DNA from 3 places in the Peribacillus sp. BM1 genome. Region 2 is predicted to be linked to each of the others. Evidence: a T-box and tRNA genes for the amino acid it is inferred to sense, from the RefSeq annotation. Region 2 holds a T-box; the other regions hold tRNA genes.
What was found. The T-box of region 2 lies ahead of tyrS (tyrosine--tRNA ligase). A T-box ahead of a tRNA ligase gene usually reads a tRNA of that ligase, here a tRNA-Tyr.
Positions count from the first base shown of each region.

Region 1: it encodes a tRNA-Tyr, which carries the amino acid that the T-box ahead of tyrS (tyrosine--tRNA ligase) is inferred to sense. The anticodon was not compared.
Region 3: it encodes a tRNA-Tyr, which carries the amino acid that the T-box ahead of tyrS (tyrosine--tRNA ligase) is inferred to sense. The anticodon was not compared.

Region 1 is NZ_CM155259.1:357,336-362,812, forward strand. It holds gene AC1MGI_RS01730 (1,4-dihydroxy-2-naphthoate polyprenyltransferase) at 126-1,055, shown strand; gene AC1MGI_RS01735 (TraR/DksA C4-type zinc finger protein) at 1,320-1,976, shown strand; tRNA gene AC1MGI_RS01740 (tRNA-Ser) at 2,090-2,171, opposite strand; tRNA gene AC1MGI_RS01745 (tRNA-Asn) at 2,187-2,261, opposite strand; tRNA gene AC1MGI_RS01750 (tRNA-Ile) at 2,280-2,356, opposite strand; tRNA gene AC1MGI_RS01755 (tRNA-Gly) at 2,363-2,436, opposite strand; tRNA gene AC1MGI_RS01760 (tRNA-Leu) at 2,456-2,537, opposite strand; tRNA gene AC1MGI_RS01765 (tRNA-Cys) at 2,545-2,615, opposite strand; tRNA gene AC1MGI_RS01770 (tRNA-Gln) at 2,620-2,691, opposite strand; tRNA gene AC1MGI_RS01775 (tRNA-Tyr) at 2,767-2,850, opposite strand; tRNA gene AC1MGI_RS01780 (tRNA-Phe) at 2,866-2,938, opposite strand; tRNA gene AC1MGI_RS01785 (tRNA-Asp) at 2,982-3,058, opposite strand; tRNA gene AC1MGI_RS01790 (tRNA-Met) at 3,062-3,135, opposite strand; tRNA gene AC1MGI_RS01795 (tRNA-Ser) at 3,169-3,261, opposite strand; tRNA gene AC1MGI_RS01800 (tRNA-Ile) at 3,272-3,348, opposite strand; tRNA gene AC1MGI_RS01805 (tRNA-Met) at 3,358-3,434, opposite strand; tRNA gene AC1MGI_RS01810 (tRNA-Ala) at 3,467-3,542, opposite strand; tRNA gene AC1MGI_RS01815 (tRNA-Pro) at 3,559-3,635, opposite strand; tRNA gene AC1MGI_RS01820 (tRNA-Arg) at 3,647-3,720, opposite strand; tRNA gene AC1MGI_RS01825 (tRNA-Leu) at 3,733-3,821, opposite strand; tRNA gene AC1MGI_RS01830 (tRNA-Gly) at 3,837-3,908, opposite strand; tRNA gene AC1MGI_RS01835 (tRNA-Leu) at 3,920-4,001, opposite strand; tRNA gene AC1MGI_RS01840 (tRNA-Lys) at 4,008-4,083, opposite strand; tRNA gene AC1MGI_RS01845 (tRNA-Thr) at 4,101-4,176, opposite strand; tRNA gene AC1MGI_RS01850 (tRNA-Val) at 4,188-4,263, opposite strand; tRNA gene AC1MGI_RS01855 (tRNA-Glu) at 4,268-4,342, opposite strand; rRNA gene rrf (5S ribosomal RNA) at 4,392-4,507, opposite strand; rRNA gene AC1MGI_RS01865 (23S ribosomal RNA) at 4,579-5,477, opposite strand, start outside.
Region 2 is NZ_CM155259.1:4,303,435-4,308,911, reverse strand. It holds gene AC1MGI_RS20540 (transglycosylase domain-containing protein) at 1-507, opposite strand, end outside; gene AC1MGI_RS20535 (RNA-guided endonuclease InsQ/TnpB family protein) at 729-2,192, shown strand; T-box leader at 2,438-2,656, shown strand; gene tyrS (tyrosine--tRNA ligase) at 2,711-3,967, shown strand; gene AC1MGI_RS20525 (DNA alkylation repair protein) at 4,222-4,890, opposite strand; gene rpsD (30S ribosomal protein S4) at 4,997-5,477, opposite strand, start outside.
Region 3 is NZ_CM155259.1:2,001,186-2,006,662, forward strand. It holds rRNA gene AC1MGI_RS09645 (23S ribosomal RNA) at 1-2,167, shown strand, start outside; rRNA gene rrf (5S ribosomal RNA) at 2,285-2,400, shown strand; tRNA gene AC1MGI_RS09655 (tRNA-Asn) at 2,427-2,501, shown strand; tRNA gene AC1MGI_RS09660 (tRNA-Ser) at 2,505-2,596, shown strand; tRNA gene AC1MGI_RS09665 (tRNA-Glu) at 2,610-2,684, shown strand; tRNA gene AC1MGI_RS09670 (tRNA-Val) at 2,695-2,770, shown strand; tRNA gene AC1MGI_RS09675 (tRNA-Met) at 2,802-2,875, shown strand; tRNA gene AC1MGI_RS09680 (tRNA-Asp) at 2,879-2,955, shown strand; tRNA gene AC1MGI_RS09685 (tRNA-Phe) at 3,001-3,073, shown strand; tRNA gene AC1MGI_RS09690 (tRNA-Tyr) at 3,089-3,172, shown strand; tRNA gene AC1MGI_RS09695 (tRNA-Trp) at 3,181-3,254, shown strand; tRNA gene AC1MGI_RS09700 (tRNA-His) at 3,280-3,355, shown strand; tRNA gene AC1MGI_RS09705 (tRNA-Gln) at 3,399-3,473, shown strand; tRNA gene AC1MGI_RS09710 (tRNA-Gly) at 3,477-3,551, shown strand; tRNA gene AC1MGI_RS09715 (tRNA-Cys) at 3,558-3,631, shown strand; tRNA gene AC1MGI_RS09720 (tRNA-Leu) at 3,642-3,723, shown strand; gene AC1MGI_RS09725 (D-serine ammonia-lyase) at 4,027-5,388, opposite strand.

The sequences.
Region 1 (5,477 bases), 450 kb from region 2:
CAAACGTTATTGTTAAGAAAATCACAAATAGACATTGACACACTTAATTTGTTTTCCTACACTTATTCTGTACCAATATTTGATTCGTAATTACAAATGCAAGCTAACTTAAGAGGAGAAGAGAAATGTCTATACAATCTAATTCCGTTTCACCCCAACAAGAAAAACGCAGCTGGAAGATTTGGTGGGAACTGATTCGCCCACATACGTTGACAGCGGCGTTTGTCCCTGTACTCATTGGTACCTTGCTCGCTTTAATAGCAGAGGAAGTAAACTGGATCCTCTTTGCAGCAATGCTAATTGCCAGCCTATTAATTCAAGCAGCTACTAATTTATTTAATGAATACTATGACTTTAAACGCGGTCTAGATACCGCTGAATCAGTTGGCATTGGTGGTGGAATCGTTCGCCATGGAATGACGCCGAAGTTGATCATGAATTTGGCACTCAGCTTTTATGCAATCGCTCTTTTACTTGGCGTGTATATCTGTGCTGTGTCCTCATGGTGGCTTGCTGCAGTTGGTTTAATCTGCATGCTTATCGGTTACTTGTATACAGGCGGGCCCATTCCTATTTCATCTACACCATTTGGTGAACTTTTTTCAGGATTTTTCATGGGCTACGTCATTATACTCATTGCTTATTTCATCCAAACTGGTCATGTTTCAAGCACAGTTGCAATCGTATCAGTACCTAGCCTTATTCTAGTCGGCTTAATTAATATGTCTAATAACCTACGTGACCATGATGGTGACAAAGCAAACGGTCGACGCACGCTGCCAATTTTACTAGGACGTGAAAAAGGAATACGCTTCATGGTTGCCATGTTTGCTATTGCCTACCTATGGATTATTGTAATTGTTGCATTAGGAGTTGTAACACCATGGATTCTGCTAACTCTATTAAGCATCCCTAAGGCTGCAAAAGCAACAAAAGGCTTTGTTGGCAAAACCATTCCGATTGAAATGATGCCCGCCATGAAAGCAACTGCCCAAACAAACACCATTTTCGGATTACTTCTATCTATAGGATTATTGATTAGTTATTTTGTTTAATGAAAAAGTGGATGTCACAAAAGGGTCTGACCTCGCACTCTAAATCAGTATGTAGTGTTTCTTACACTTATTCTATACTGCATTTAGTTTTTGCGGGGTCTGACCCTTTGCTTTTGGGACATCCTTTTTTTCGTTGTTACTATCAAAAGGTTAAAGAAGTCTTTATCAACCTCCTCTTTTTTCATACTCCCTCAACGTTTCTACCAACACCTATTCGGGTAATGTACATATACGATAAAAAAATCTCCTAAGGAGTGAAATAAAATGGCTACTACTAAACAAATTCAAATTTTAAAAGAAAAATTACTTTTAGAAAAAGAACAACTCCAAGAACAAATTCAAAGTGATGAAGAAACCTTAGTGAAAGTGAGTCAAAAAGAATCCGTAGATGAATTATCTTCTTATGATAACCACCCAGCCGATATGGGTACTGAGCTTTTTGATAAAGAGAGAATTATGGCGTTGAATGATCACGCTAAATCCGAAATTGAGAAAATTAACGCAGCCCTTGAAGCTATAAATGAAGGTAAATATGGTCATTGTAAAGTTTGTGGTAATACCATTTCTATGGAGCGACTCGAAGCAGTTCCAGCCACACTACATTGTTTTGAACACGCTCAAACACAAAACACTATTCCAGCACGACCTGTAGAAGAAGATGTACTTATCCCATCTTTAGGAAACCATTTCGAAAATCGACGCCTTGGAAGTGAAATTACTGACAAAGAAGATAGCTTTGCTGAGGTTGCTCGTTTTGGAACTTCGGAGACACCTTCCGACTACAGTGGCGACCATGAGAGTTATGATACTCTTTATAATAATGAAGACGAAACAGAAGGCTTTACAGAAGAATATGAAGCATATATCGGAAATGATGTACAAGGAAAGAATAGAAATGTTTATCCTAATAAAAAGCAATAAACGCTAGATGGATAAAGGACTCCCCATTTATTATGTAAATGAGTAATGAGGTAGTAGACCATTCTAAAAAAGTCAAATAAAAAAGATGCATACGTAGATGTATGCACCTTTTCTAAAGGAGGGATTTGAACCCTCGCGCCGGTTACCCGACCTACACCCTTAGCAGGGGCGCCTCTTCAGCCTCTTGAGTACTTCCCCATATAAAAAAAATGGCTCCGCAGGTAGGACTCGAACCTACGACCGTTCGGTTAACAGCCGAATGCTCTACCACTGAGCTACTGCGGAACAAAAAATATAGGATTATGGTGGGCCTAAATGGACTCGAACCATCGACCTCACGCTTATCAGGCGTGCGCTCTAACCAGCTGAGCTATAGGCCCATTCTTTGGAGCGGGTGAAGAGAATCGAACTCTCATCATCAGCTTGGAAGGCTGAGGTTTTACCACTAAACTACACCCGCAAAATATGTCTCGCTTCGATACCGGTGGCCGGGGTCGAACCGGCACTCCTTACGGAACACGATTTTGAGTCGTGCGCGTCTGCCAATTCCGCCACACCGGCATGATTAAGGCAGCACCCGGATTTGAACCGGGGGTGAAGGTTTTGCAGACCTCTGCCTTACCACTTGGCTATGCTGCCATGACTGGGCTAGAAGGGTTCGAACCTTCGCATGACGGAATCAAAATCCGTTGCCTTACCGCTTGGCTATAGCCCAATAATATAAAATAAATGGGTTCACAACCTTCTTCGGAAGTTCCGAAGACCTCTATTCTATCTTTAAACTACACAATGGTGGAGGGGGGCAGATTCGAACTGCCGAACCCGAAGGAGCGGATTTACAGTCCGCCGCGTTTAGCCACTTCGCTACCCCTCCGTATTAAGCTAATGATGGCTCAGGACGGAATCGAACCGCCGACACAAGGATTTTCAGTCCTTTGCTCTACCGACTGAGCTACTGAGCCACACAATGTATATCAACAGTAGGTGACCCTACTAGAATAAAAATGGCGGTCCGGACGGGACTCGAACCCGCGACCTCCTGCGTGACAGGCAGGCATTCTAACCAACTGAACTACCGGACCAGATTGCGGGGACAGGATTTGAACCTGCGACCTTCGGGTTATGAGCCCGACGAGCTACCGAACTGCTCCACCCCGCGACGATATGAATTGTGTGATCTTTTTTTAAAAAATGGAGGAGGTAGAGGGATTCGAACCCCCGCGGGATTTGACTCCCCTGTCGGTTTTCAAGACCGATCCCTTCAGCCGGGCTTGGGTATACCTCCGAATAAATAGTGGTGGATCTTGTAGGACTCGAACCTACGACCAGACGGTTATGAGCCGTCTGCTCTAACCAGCTGAGCTAAAGATCCTTCATGATTTGGTAGCGGCAGAGGGGATCGAACCCCCGACCTCACGGGTATGAACCGTACGCTCTAGCCAGCTGAGCTACGCCGCCAAATAAATAAGCGTATACAATAATCATAATAATGGTGGAGCCTAGCGGGATCGAACCGCTGACCTCCTGCGTGCAAGGCAGGCGCTCTCCCAGCTGAGCTAAGGCCCCATAATTAAAATTGAAATGGTCGGGAAGACAGGATTCGAACCTGCGACCCCTTGGTCCCAAACCAAGTGCTCTACCAAGCTGAGCTACTTCCCGTATAGAAACAATGCGCCCGGCGGGAGTCGAACCTACAACCTTCTGATTCGTAGTCAGATGCTCTATCCAATTGAGCTACGGGCGCGTATAAATATTATGGTGCCGAGGACCGGAATCGAACCGGTACGGTAGTCACCTACCGCAGGATTTTAAGTCCTGTGCGTCTGCCAGTTCCGCCACCCCGGCACTTACGAAAAGTAGAGCGGAAGACGGGATTCGAACCCGCGACCCCAACCTTGGCAAGGTTGTATTCTACCACTGAACTACTTCCGCGTAATAATTAATGCGGGTGAAGGGACTTGAACCCCCACGCCTCGCGGCGCCAGATCCTAAGTCTGGTGCGTCTGCCAATTCCGCCACACCCGCGATAAATGGTGAGCCATGCAGGATTCGAACCTGCGACCCTCTGATTAAAAGTCAGATGCTCTACCAACTGAGCTAATGGCTCGAAAACAAAAAAAAACCTGGTGCCGGCAAGAGGACTTGAACCCCCAACCTACTGATTACAAGTCAGTTGCTCTACCAGTTGAGCTACACCGGCACTATAGGTAATGGTGGAGGATGACGGGATCGAACCGCCGACCCTCTGCTTGTAAGGCAGATGCTCTCCCAGCTGAGCTAATCCTCCAATATGGTGACCCCTACGGGATTCGAACCCGTGTTACCGCCGTGAAAGGGCGGTGTCTTAACCGCTTGACCAAGGGGCCGCATATAGTTATAGAAAGAATAATAGCCCCTAATTTAATTAGGGGCTTAGCCTGGCAACGTCCTACTCTCACAGGGGGAGACCCCCAACTACCATCGGCGCTGAAGAGCTTAACTTCCGTGTTCGGAATGGGAACGGGTGTGACCTCTTCGCCATCATTACCAGACTAAATTCAGTTAGAAGGTTTATTCCTTCAAAACTAGATAACAAACTTTAGAATCATCATTAAAATATATATTGGTTAAGTCCTCGATCGATTAGTATCAGTCAGCTCCACATGTCGCCACGCTTCCACCTCTGACCTATCAACCTGATCATCTTTCAGGGATCTTACTAGCTTACGCTATGGGAAATCTCATCTTGAGGGGGGCTTCATGCTTAGATGCTTTCAGCATTTATCCCGTCCGCACGTAGCTACCCAGCGATGCTCTTGGCAGAACAACTGGTACACCAGCGGTGCGTCCATCCCGGTCCTCTCGTACTAAGGACAGCTCCTCTCAAATTTCCTGCGCCCACGACGGATAGGGACCGAACTGTCTCACGACGTTCTGAACCCAGCTCGCGTACCGCTTTAATGGGCGAACAGCCCAACCCTTGGGACCGACTACAGCCCCAGGATGCGATGAGCCGACATCGAGGTGCCAAACCTCCCCGTCGATGTGGACTCTTGGGGGAGATAAGCCTGTTATCCCCGGGGTAGCTTTTATCCGTTGAGCGATGGCCCTTCCATGCGGAACCACCGGATCACTAAGCCCGACTTTCGTCCCTGCTCGACTTGTAGGTCTCGCAGTCAAGCTCCCTTGTGCCTTTACACTCTACGAATGATTTCCAACCATTCTGAGGGAACCTTTGGGCGCCTCCGTTACATTTTAGGAGGCGACCGCCCCAGTCAAACTGCCCGCCTGACACTGTCTCCCGCCCCGATAAGGGGCGCGGGTTAGAATTTCAATACAGCCAGGGTAGTATCCCACCGACGCCTCGACCGAAGCTAGCGCTCCGGCTTCACAGGCTCCTACCTATCCTGTACAAGCTGTACCAAAATTCAATATCAGGCTGCAGTAAAGCTCCACGGGGTCTTTCCGTCCTGTCGCGGGTAACCTGCATCTTCACAGGTACTATAATTTCACCGAGTCTCT
Region 2 (5,477 bases):
TTGGTTTTTGATCAATTGCTGTGTTAATGTACTTCCGCCGGATTGAACGGGTGCATTTGTCATTTCTTGAAAAATGGCGCGCATAACGGCTTTAGGTACGACACCTTCATGCTCATTAAAATATTCATCCTCTGTTGCAATGATGGCGTTTAGTAAGTGTGGTGACATTTCATCAATGGTTATTTCTTCGCGCTCAAGATCGGACTTTAACTTCCCGAGAAAAATGTTATCAGCAAAATATAAGTCTGATGCTTCTTCATAATTATAAATATCTTTTTTGAGTTCATCTTTTGTGCGAATCGGCTCATCTTTGACTAAAGCGGCAAAATAACCTGCACCTACACCGCCAGCAAAGGAAAATCCTAAAACAAGGACTATAATAAACAAAAGCAGGATGTTCCAAACTACATGATATGTAACTCTGGAGTATTTTTGCGTTGTTTTACTACGGAAGAAATCGGTGAATTTCAACCAAAATGATATAGGTTCATTTTCATTATTTTTCATCTATCATACCCCCTGAAATCAGATACATTATAGCATATATCCGTATTTAGAAGGGGGATTTTCAAGTATTTCTATCATTTTGCCAAGAGTACCCCTGCTTCAAATTTTTGATAAAAAATGAAGGAGGGGGTGAATGGGCAGTTTTTATTTTTCAAAATAAATCGTATTATTAGTGATGGGAAACGTATGTTTGGTATAATGGATATAGGAGGTGAGAAAATATGACAAAGGAAAACGAAGAAAAAAAGAAGTATAAAACGCACCAAATTTGGATTAAAAAAGGACATCGTATGTATGGGTATTTTCAAAATATGACTCAAAATGCTAAGAACATGTATAACACCACTAATTTCTACATACGCCAGGTTTACACAGGACTTACACAAGATAAAGAATGGCAGCCTTTACAAAAAGAAGTCTTGGATACCATTGATAAAAAAATAGATCGGATGAATGATGTTCAACTTTTGGCTTATCAAAAGAGTGTAAAGAGACAAAAAGCCAAACCGAAAGAAAAACAAACAGAAGTGACATGTCATCTTTTTACCAAACCATCAAAAGAGCAACCTTACGTAAACTATCATTTTTTGGATGCTTTATTTAAAGTCGTTTCACAAAAAGATTATCGCTCTCTTCCTGTGCAAGCCAGTCAATCTGTAATGAAGGTAGTCTTTCAAAACTGGAAATCGTTTTATGCGAGTTTAAAAGATTACAAGCAAAATCCTTCTAAATACAAAGTTAAACCAAAAATCCCTACATACAGTCGGGCAGCAGAAAAAGAAATGACTTTTACCAATCAAGATTGCGTCATTAAAAACAAGAAGTTCTTAAAGTTTCCCAAAACAAAAGAAGAACTAAATATTGGAAAACTTGGTTTTGCTGAAGGTCGGTTAAAACAAGTTCGTGTGATTCCGAAGTACAACCAATACGTTGTAGAGTTAGTGATGGAGATCCCTTTTGAAAACACAGAATTAGAAGATAACGGTAGGTTTATGAGTATTGATTTAGGAATCGATAATCTTGCAACCATTGTGACAAATACGGGACGAGCACCCCTATTAGTCAAGGGCAAACATGTCAAATCTATCAATCAATACTACAACAAAAAGAAAGCCCATCTACTTAGTATTTTACGACAGGGAAAACAATCGAATGAAGGTTCTTTTACTTCTGAACGATTAGAAAGATTACATCAAAAAAGACTCCTTAAAATAAAGGATATTTTTCATAAGGCAAGTTCAGAAGTGATAAAAATCGCGTTAGAAGAAAACACCCATACCATCATCATTGGACAAAACAAAGCGTGGAAACAAAAGAGTACCATTGGCAAAAGAAACAACCAAACTTTTGTGAGTATTCCCCACGGTTTATTGATCAGCATAATTACATACAAAGCATCGCAACATGGAATTAAAGTCGCTATAACGGAGGAATCCTACACGTCCAAAGCAAGTTTTCTGGATGGTGACGATCTCCCAACTTATGGTGAGAGCGATAGAAAGCAACACTTCTCCGGTAAACGTATAAAAAGAGGATTATATCTTTCAAGTCGTAATGGGTTTATCAATGCCGATGTAAATGGCGCAGCTAATATTTTGAAAAAGGCTTGGTTGCGATTAACAAAAGAAACGGATTTCAATATGGAAAACGTGAATGTTTGGAGCCCCAAAACAATAATTATGTAAAAAAGAAGTCCCAACGGCAAGACTAATGGGATAGAGGGTCTGGGTGTGTGTAGTCCACCGATGTGACAGCCCCACTGCTCGTTAATCGTTTAAGTTCGCGTAGAACTTATAGGTGAACACATTGATACGACAGAAACCCCTTCCTTAAAAATACGTTAGCATTTTAGGTGGGGGAGCATTCATAGGATGATGAACTTGACATAGCATGTTATATATGATAAAAAATCAGTAACATGAATTTTTTTAGGAAAGCAATGAGAGGACTAAAGTAGTCAAACTATCCCTGTTTTAGAGAGCCGATGATTGGTGCGAATCGGTACACATAGTTTTGATGAATTACTTCCTTGAGCATTTGCTGTGAACGTTAAGTAGCAGCAAACGGTCGACAGCCGTTAACGGTCTTAAGACGGAGGATGAAGTATGTCCTCAAGTTGGGTGGTACCGCGAATATATTCGTCCCTTCATTTATGAAGGGGCGTTTTTTATTTGTCATTTTTTGAAAAATAGGAGGAAATCAGATGGAATTGCTTAAAGATTTAGAATGGCGAGGGATTATTTATCAGCAAACAGATGAAGTGGGAATGAAAGAACTTTTGGAAAAAGAAAAAATTGCGTTATATTGTGGCGTGGATCCTACGGCAGATAGTATGCATATTGGTCATTTATTGCCATTCTTAACATTACGACGTTTTCAACAGCATGGCCATCGTCCGCTTGTTTTAGTGGGTGGAGCAACAGGGTTAATTGGTGACCCGAGTGGGAAAAAAGAAGAGCGTTCCCTGCAAACATTAGAAACGGTTCTGCATAATGCCGATTGCCTAAAGGGTCAATTAACGAAGATTTTCGATTTTGATGGTGATAATGGCGCAATCATGTTAAATAATTATGATTGGATTGGCAAGATTGATATGGTTACTTTCCTGCGCGATTACGGGAAGTATATTGGCATTAATTACATGCTAGCGAAGGATACGATTGCTTCACGATTGGAGACGGGAATTTCATTTACAGAATTCACCTACACGATTTTGCAGGGAATCGATTTCAATCATTTATACGACAATCATAATTGTAAACTGCAAATTGGTGGAAGTGATCAGTGGGGCAATATTACAACGGGTCTGGAAATGATTCGTAAATCTCACGACGAAGCTGTTAAAGCATTCGGGATGACCATTCCACTTGTGACAAAAGCGGATGGCACAAAGTTCGGGAAAACAGAAGGTGGAGCAATCTGGCTTGACCCGGAGAAAACGACGCCTTATGAGTTTTACCAGTTCTGGATTAATGCGGCAGATGCGGATGTAGTGAAATACATGAAATTCTTCACATTCTTATCACATGAAGAGATTGAAACGTTAGCTCAATCCGTAGAAAGCGAACCACATTTGCGTAAAGCACAAAAAACGTTGGCAGAGGAAATGACACGTCTGATCCACGGCCAAGATGCTTTGGACCAAGCGATAAAGATTTCCGCAGCTTTATTCAGTGGAGACGTGAAAAACTTAAGTGCTTCAGAGATTAAAGTTGGATTCAAAGACGTGCCAAGTTTCAGCCGAAACAATACCGATGACATTAACGTAGTTGAACTAATTGTTGAAGCAAATATTTCACCATCTAAACGTCAAGCAAGAGAAGACATCCAAAATGGTGCTATCTCTATTAATGGAGAAAAAGTGACAGACTTAGCATATATCGTAACAGAAGCGGATAAGATTGAAGGGCAATTCATGCTTGTTCGTCGCGGTAAAAAGAAATATACGCTAATTAAATAATAGATAGCTAAAGGGTCAGGCCTCACACTCTATACACCGTTATTCCGGTTTAATAGTAGATGTAGGGTTCTGACCCTTTGTCATATTAGATCGATCGAGTAGGATTCAGGTTTGGCTTAAAAATTAGAAAATTGGCTTAAAAATTAGAAAATTGGCTTGAAAATTGCACATTTTGAATTAAAAATCAGAAAAGCGTCTCGTAAAGTTCACATTTTAGTCTGCTAATTTCAGATTCCAGCTCGGAATAAAACTTTCTAAGACAGATGTTTCAATGCCTCGCGCTTGCTCAGCGGTTTTAATTGGTTTTGAGCGACAAATAATTGAACACTAGAAGCGTTCGTTTTGGCGTATTCCCGTAATACCCAGCCGATCGCTTTTTGTACAAAAAATTCATTGCTGTGTGCTTGGCGTAGAATGTAGTTATGTAGCCGTTTTTCATTCATATTCTCTTTATAGTAGAGTTGATAAAGAATCGCAGATCTTTGTAACCAAATATAATCATCGTCAATCCATTGGTCAGGGTATGAGGAAACAAGTTCGGGGTATTGTAAAAACATATAGCCAAAGATATGAGGGGATAGGACATCGATCGTATCCCACCAAGATTTACTTTTGAGTAAACTGACTAGCCACGGCATGTCAGTGGGAGTAAGGTCTTTTTTAATTTTTTCCAAGATATCAAGGGCTGCTTTTTGGTATTCTCGTTCTGGCTTTTCCCATAACGTAAGAATAACCGTTTCAAGGTTCTCTTTTGACGGTGATCCGTATTCTTGCAAAAATTGCTTAGTCAATTTTCTTCGAATGGGCGTTCGAATCCCTAAAAAATCAAATTGATTTCTCATATATTTTTTAGACCACTTTGCATATTCTGTCTCGGCGTGTTCAGAATATAATTTTTCTAATTTTTGAATATAAAAATCCATAAGTTCCTCCATGGTATGTCAGATTTGACTAATGACGTTTCTACTAAAACAGAAATGATGTATAAAAAAACCCCCATCCAAGGATGAGGGCCGAAAACAAAATCGATTAACGAGAGTAGAACTCAACGATAAGTGCTTCGTTAATTTCAGCAGGAACTTCAGAACGTTCTGGTAAACGAGTGAAAGTACCTTCTAATTTGTCAGCATCAAAAGTCAAGAAATCAGGAACGAAGTTATTTACTTCGATTGATTCTTTGATTGTGCTTAGGTTACGTGATTTTTCACGAACAGAGATTGTTTGTCCAGGTAACACTTTGAATGATGGAATATCAACGCGTTTTCCATCAACAAGGATGTGACCGTGGTTTACAAGTTGGCGTGATCCACGACGAGTACGAGCTAGACCAAGACGATAAACAACGTTATCAAGGCGTGATTCAAGAAGAATCATGAAGTTTTCACCGTGTACACCTTGTAGTTTACCTGCACGGTCGAATAATGAACGGAATTGACGCTCAGTAACTCCGTACATATGGCGAAGTTTTTGTTTCTCTTGTAATTGCAATCCGTATTCGGAAAGTTTTTTG
Region 3 (5,477 bases), 2.1 Mb from region 2:
ATGGAGGCCCGAACCCACGTACGTTGAAAAGTGCGGGGATGAGGTGTGGGTAGCGGAGAAATTCCAATCGAACCTGGAGATAGCTGGTTCTCTCCGAAATAGCTTTAGGGCTAGCCTCGAGATGAGAGTATTGGAGGTAGAGCACTGATTGGACTAGGGGCCCCCAACGGGTTACCGAATTCAGTCAAACTCCGAATGCCAAATACTTATTCTCGGGAGTCAGACTGCGAGTGATAAGATCCGTAGTCAAGAGGGAAACAGCCCAGACCACCAGCTAAGGTCCCCAAGTTTACGTTAAGTGGAAAAGGATGTGGAGTTGCTTAGACAACCAGGATGTTGGCTCAGAAGCAGCCATCATTTAAAGAGTGCGTAATAGCTCACTGGTCGAGTGACTCTGCGCCGAAAATGTACCGGGGCTAAACGTAACACCGAAGCTGTGGATGGATACCGTATGGTATCCGTGGTAGGAGAGCGTTCTAAGGGCGTTGAAGCTAGACCGGAAGGACTGGTGGAGCGCTTAGAAGTGAGAATGCCGGTATGAGTAGCGAAAGAAGGGTGAGAATCCCTTCCACCGAATGCCTAAGGTTTCCTGAGGAAGGCTCGTCCGCTCAGGGTTAGTCGGGACCTAAGCCGAGGCTGAAAAGCGTAGGCGATGGACAACAGGTTGATATTCCTGTACCACCTATACATCGTTTGAGCGATGGGGGGACGCAGAAGGATAGGGTAAGCGCGCTGTTGGATATGCGCGTCCAAGCAGTTAGGCCGGAAACGAGGAAAATCCCGTTTCCATTAAGGCGGAGCTGTGATGGCGAGGGAAATATAGTACCGAAGTTCCTGATTCCACGCTGCCAAGAAAAGCCTCTAGTGAGATGTAGGGTGCCCGTACCGCAAACCGACACAGGTAGGCGAGGAGAGAATCCTAAGGTGTGCGAGAGAACTCTCGTTAAGGAACTCGGCAAAATGACCCCGTAACTTCGGGAGAAGGGGTGCTTTTTAGGGTGAATAGCCCGGAAAAGCCGCAGTGAATAGGCCCAGGCGACTGTTTAGCAAAAACACAGGTCTCTGCGAAGCCGCAAGGCGAAGTATAGGGGCTGACGCCTGCCCGGTGCTGGAAGGTTAAGAGGAGAGGTTAGCCGCAAGGCGAAGCTTTGAATTGAAGCCCCAGTAAACGGCGGCCGTAACTATAACGGTCCTAAGGTAGCGAAATTCCTTGTCGGGTAAGTTCCGACCCGCACGAAAGGCGTAACGATCTGGGCACTGTCTCAACGAGAGACTCGGTGAAATTATAGTACCTGTGAAGATGCAGGTTACCCGCGACAGGACGGAAAGACCCCGTGGAGCTTTACTGCAGCCTGATATTGAATTTTGGTACAGCTTGTACAGGATAGGTAGGAGCCTGTGAAGCCGGAGCGCTAGCTTCGGTCGAGGCGTCGGTGGGATACTACCCTGGCTGTATTGAAATTCTAACCCGCGCCCCTTATCGGGGCGGGAGACAGTGTCAGGCGGGCAGTTTGACTGGGGCGGTCGCCTCCTAAAATGTAACGGAGGCGCCCAAAGGTTCCCTCAGAATGGTTGGAAATCATTCGTAGAGTGTAAAGGCACAAGGGAGCTTGACTGCGAGACCTACAAGTCGAGCAGGGACGAAAGTCGGGCTTAGTGATCCGGTGGTTCCGCATGGAAGGGCCATCGCTCAACGGATAAAAGCTACCCCGGGGATAACAGGCTTATCTCCCCCAAGAGTCCACATCGACGGGGAGGTTTGGCACCTCGATGTCGGCTCATCGCATCCTGGGGCTGTAGTCGGTCCCAAGGGTTGGGCTGTTCGCCCATTAAAGCGGTACGCGAGCTGGGTTCAGAACGTCGTGAGACAGTTCGGTCCCTATCCGTCGTGGGCGCAGGAAATTTGAGAGGAGCTGTCCTTAGTACGAGAGGACCGGGATGGACGCACCGCTGGTGTACCAGTTGTTCTGCCAAGAGCATCGCTGGGTAGCTACGTGCGGACGGGATAAATGCTGAAAGCATCTAAGCATGAAGCCCCCCTCAAGATGAGATTTCCCATAGCGTAAGCTAGTAAGATCCCTGAAAGATGATCAGGTTGATAGGTCAGAGGTGGAAGCGTGGCGACATGTGGAGCTGACTGATACTAATCGATCGAGGACTTAACCTTATTGTTCTTGAAAAAAGCAAAAAACCTTCTTATTATCTAGTTTTGAAAGAATGAAAAAATATTATTGACTTTATTTAAAAGTATGATATAATAATAAATGTCTTTCAGAAAAAAATGTCTGGTAATGATGGCAAAGAGGTCACACCCGTTCCCATTCCGAACACGGAAGTTAAGTTCTTTTGCGCCGATGGTAGTTGGGGGTTTCCCCCTGTGAGAGTAGGACGTTGCCAGGCAGTTTTTTAAAACCACATTGTATTATTCCGCAGTAGCTCAGTGGTAGAGCATTCGGCTGTTAACCGAACGGTCGTAGGTTCGAGTCCTACCTGCGGAGCCATATGGAGAGCTGTCCGAGTGGCCGAAGGAGCACGATTGGAAATCGTGTAGACGGGTAACCCTGTCTCAAGGGTTCAAATCCCTTGCTCTCCGCCATTCTAAATAACGTGGCCCCTTGGTCAAGCGGTTAAGACACCGCCCTTTCACGGCGGTAACACGGGTTCGAATCCCGTAGGGGTCACCATATACATAACGGAGGATTAGCTCAGCTGGGAGAGCATCTGCCTTACAAGCAGAGGGTCGGCGGTTCGATCCCGTCATCCTCCACCATTATTTAATCAAATTTCATCATTTCTATTATCGCGGGGTGGAGCAGTTCGGTAGCTCGTCGGGCTCATAACCCGAAGGTCGCAGGTTCAAATCCTGTCCCCGCAATCTGGTCCGGTAGTTCAGTTGGTTAGAATGCCTGCCTGTCACGCAGGAGGTCGCGGGTTCGAGTCCCGTCCGGACCGCCATTTTATTTACTAGTTAAACAAGCTTGTTGTTCATATAAATTAACTGGCTCAGTAGCTCAGTCGGTAGAGCAAAGGACTGAAAATCCTTGTGTCGGCGGTTCGATTCCGTCCTGAGCCATCAGTAACTTAATATGGAGGGGTAGCGAAGTGGCTAAACGCGGCGGACTGTAAATCCGCTCCTTCGGGTTCGGCAGTTCGAATCTGCCCCCCTCCACCATTAATTATAGGGGTATAGTTTAAAGGTAGAACAAAGGTCTCCAAAACCTTCGGTGTGGGTTCAATTCCTACTACCCCTGCCAACTTACAAATTCATCTTACATCATGGCGGTTGTGGCGAAGTGGTTAACGCACCTGATTGTGGTTCAGGCATTCGTGGGTTCGATTCCCATCAGTCGCCCCATTTTTAAACATAATGAATTAATTTTTGAATATATATGTAACAATGGGCTATAGCCAAGCGGTAAGGCAACGGATTTTGATTCCGTCATGCGAAGGTTCGAATCCTTCTAGCCCAGCCATATGCGGAAGTAGTTCAGTGGTAGAATACAACCTTGCCAAGGTTGGGGTCGCGGGTTCGAATCCCGTCTTCCGCTCCAAAAGATGGCGGCATAGCCAAGCGGTAAGGCAGAGGTCTGCAAAACCTTTATCACCGGTTCAATTCCGGTTGCCGCCTCCATAAAGTTTTTGCCGGTGTGGCGGAATAGGCAGACGCGCACGACTCAAAATCGTGTTCCGTAAGGAGTGCCGGTTCGACCCCGGCCACCGGTATCAAATGGTCGAGTGAAAGAAAATGCAATCGAAAAAGAGTTCTCACACTTTGTGGGAGCTCTTTTTCGATTCTTCATAAATAGCAAAAATAGTGTCTTAATACAGGAAGCCTTTGATAATGTAGGATTTTTTCTTATTACGCAAACGGACCAGATTGTGGAACAATACGCTCAAAGAAATTTTAATATCTAAATTAAAGTTTAGCATAGTTTGTGTGTGGGAACTTATACTATAGGGAGGTTAGTTTAATAAGAAAAGAAATTTTAAATATAAAAACACAGGGTTAAACTACCCCGTGTTACATTACTTCTGTTTATCTAACGCTAATTTCAACCCTTTTTGATAATATTGCGTCATCGTTTCTTCAGGAACCATGCTTCCACCAGTCCCCCAAATAATATGTGTACCCTTACTCATCTTTTCTGTTAAACTATGCTTCTGTAAATAATCGATGCCCTCTTTACATAATTTACTTGGTCCTATCATGCCTGCTAGTGCAGAAGGTTCTAAGTGGATCCCCTCTGTATCGACTAGTTCTTTTAGCAACTTATACAACTGTTCATCACTAACCGTATAATTACCACTTAAAAAAGGCTCCATAGTTTTACCGACAAACCCAGATGGCTTTCCTACAGCAAGTCCATCCGCGTCTGTTACATTATCGATACCAACATCTTGTACAGAAACTTTATCATGAAGTCCAGTCATTAAACCGAGTAACATACATGGTGAGTGGGTAGGTTCTGCAAAGAAACAGTGAACATGGTCTTGATACAATAATTTCAATCCAAAAGCTACGCCACCAGGGCCGCCACCTACTCCACATGGAAGGTAAACAAACAAAGGATGATTTTCATCAATTGTTATCTCTAGCTCTTCTAATTGTTTCTTCAATCGAGATGCAGCCACTGCATATCCTAAAAATAGGTCGTGAGAATTTTCATCATCCACAAAATAACATGTTGGATCACTATCTGCTTGGATTCGACCTTCTTCTACAGCTTTACTATAATCAGCTTCATATTCAATAACTTTGACATTTTTGCTTCTAAGCAAGTCTTTTTTCCACTGTTTTGCATCAGCTGACATATGAACAGAAACATTAAAACCTAACTTTGCACTGATGATGCCAATACTAAGTCCTAAATTTCCAGTCGAGCCTACTGCGATTGAATATTGTGAGAAGAAAGTTCGAAACCTATCACTATCTAAAATTGAATAATCATTTTGAATCGTTAACAATTGATGTTGAAAAGCTAGTTCTTCTGCATGTTTGAGAATTTCATAAATCCCGCCTCTTGCTTTAATAGATCCTGATATAGGAAGGTGACTATCACATTTTAGTAATAATTCGCCTAATATAGGTTGTTGATACTCCTGTTCTAAGGATTGTTTCATCGAAGGAATTCTTACTAAAGGAGATTCTATGATACCATTCGATGCTTTTGTTTCAGGGAAAACCTTGGCGATATATGGGGCAAAACGTTTCAACCTTTCCTCTGCATCTCTTACATCTTCTAGAGTAAGGGGGGATTTTTTAATTCCCGTTTGAAATTTTTCGACATTTGGATTTATCCAAAATACTTCATCCATCGAAATGAGCTTATTTAGTAAAGGATATTGGTCTTTCCATGTTTGTAATTCCTGGCTTTCAATCTCTTTCATTTATTTGGTCCTCCTAATTATCTTGTAGTAAGGTGTTTTATAAATTATAATTAAATAAACTTAAATACAGTTTAACACACACTTAACTA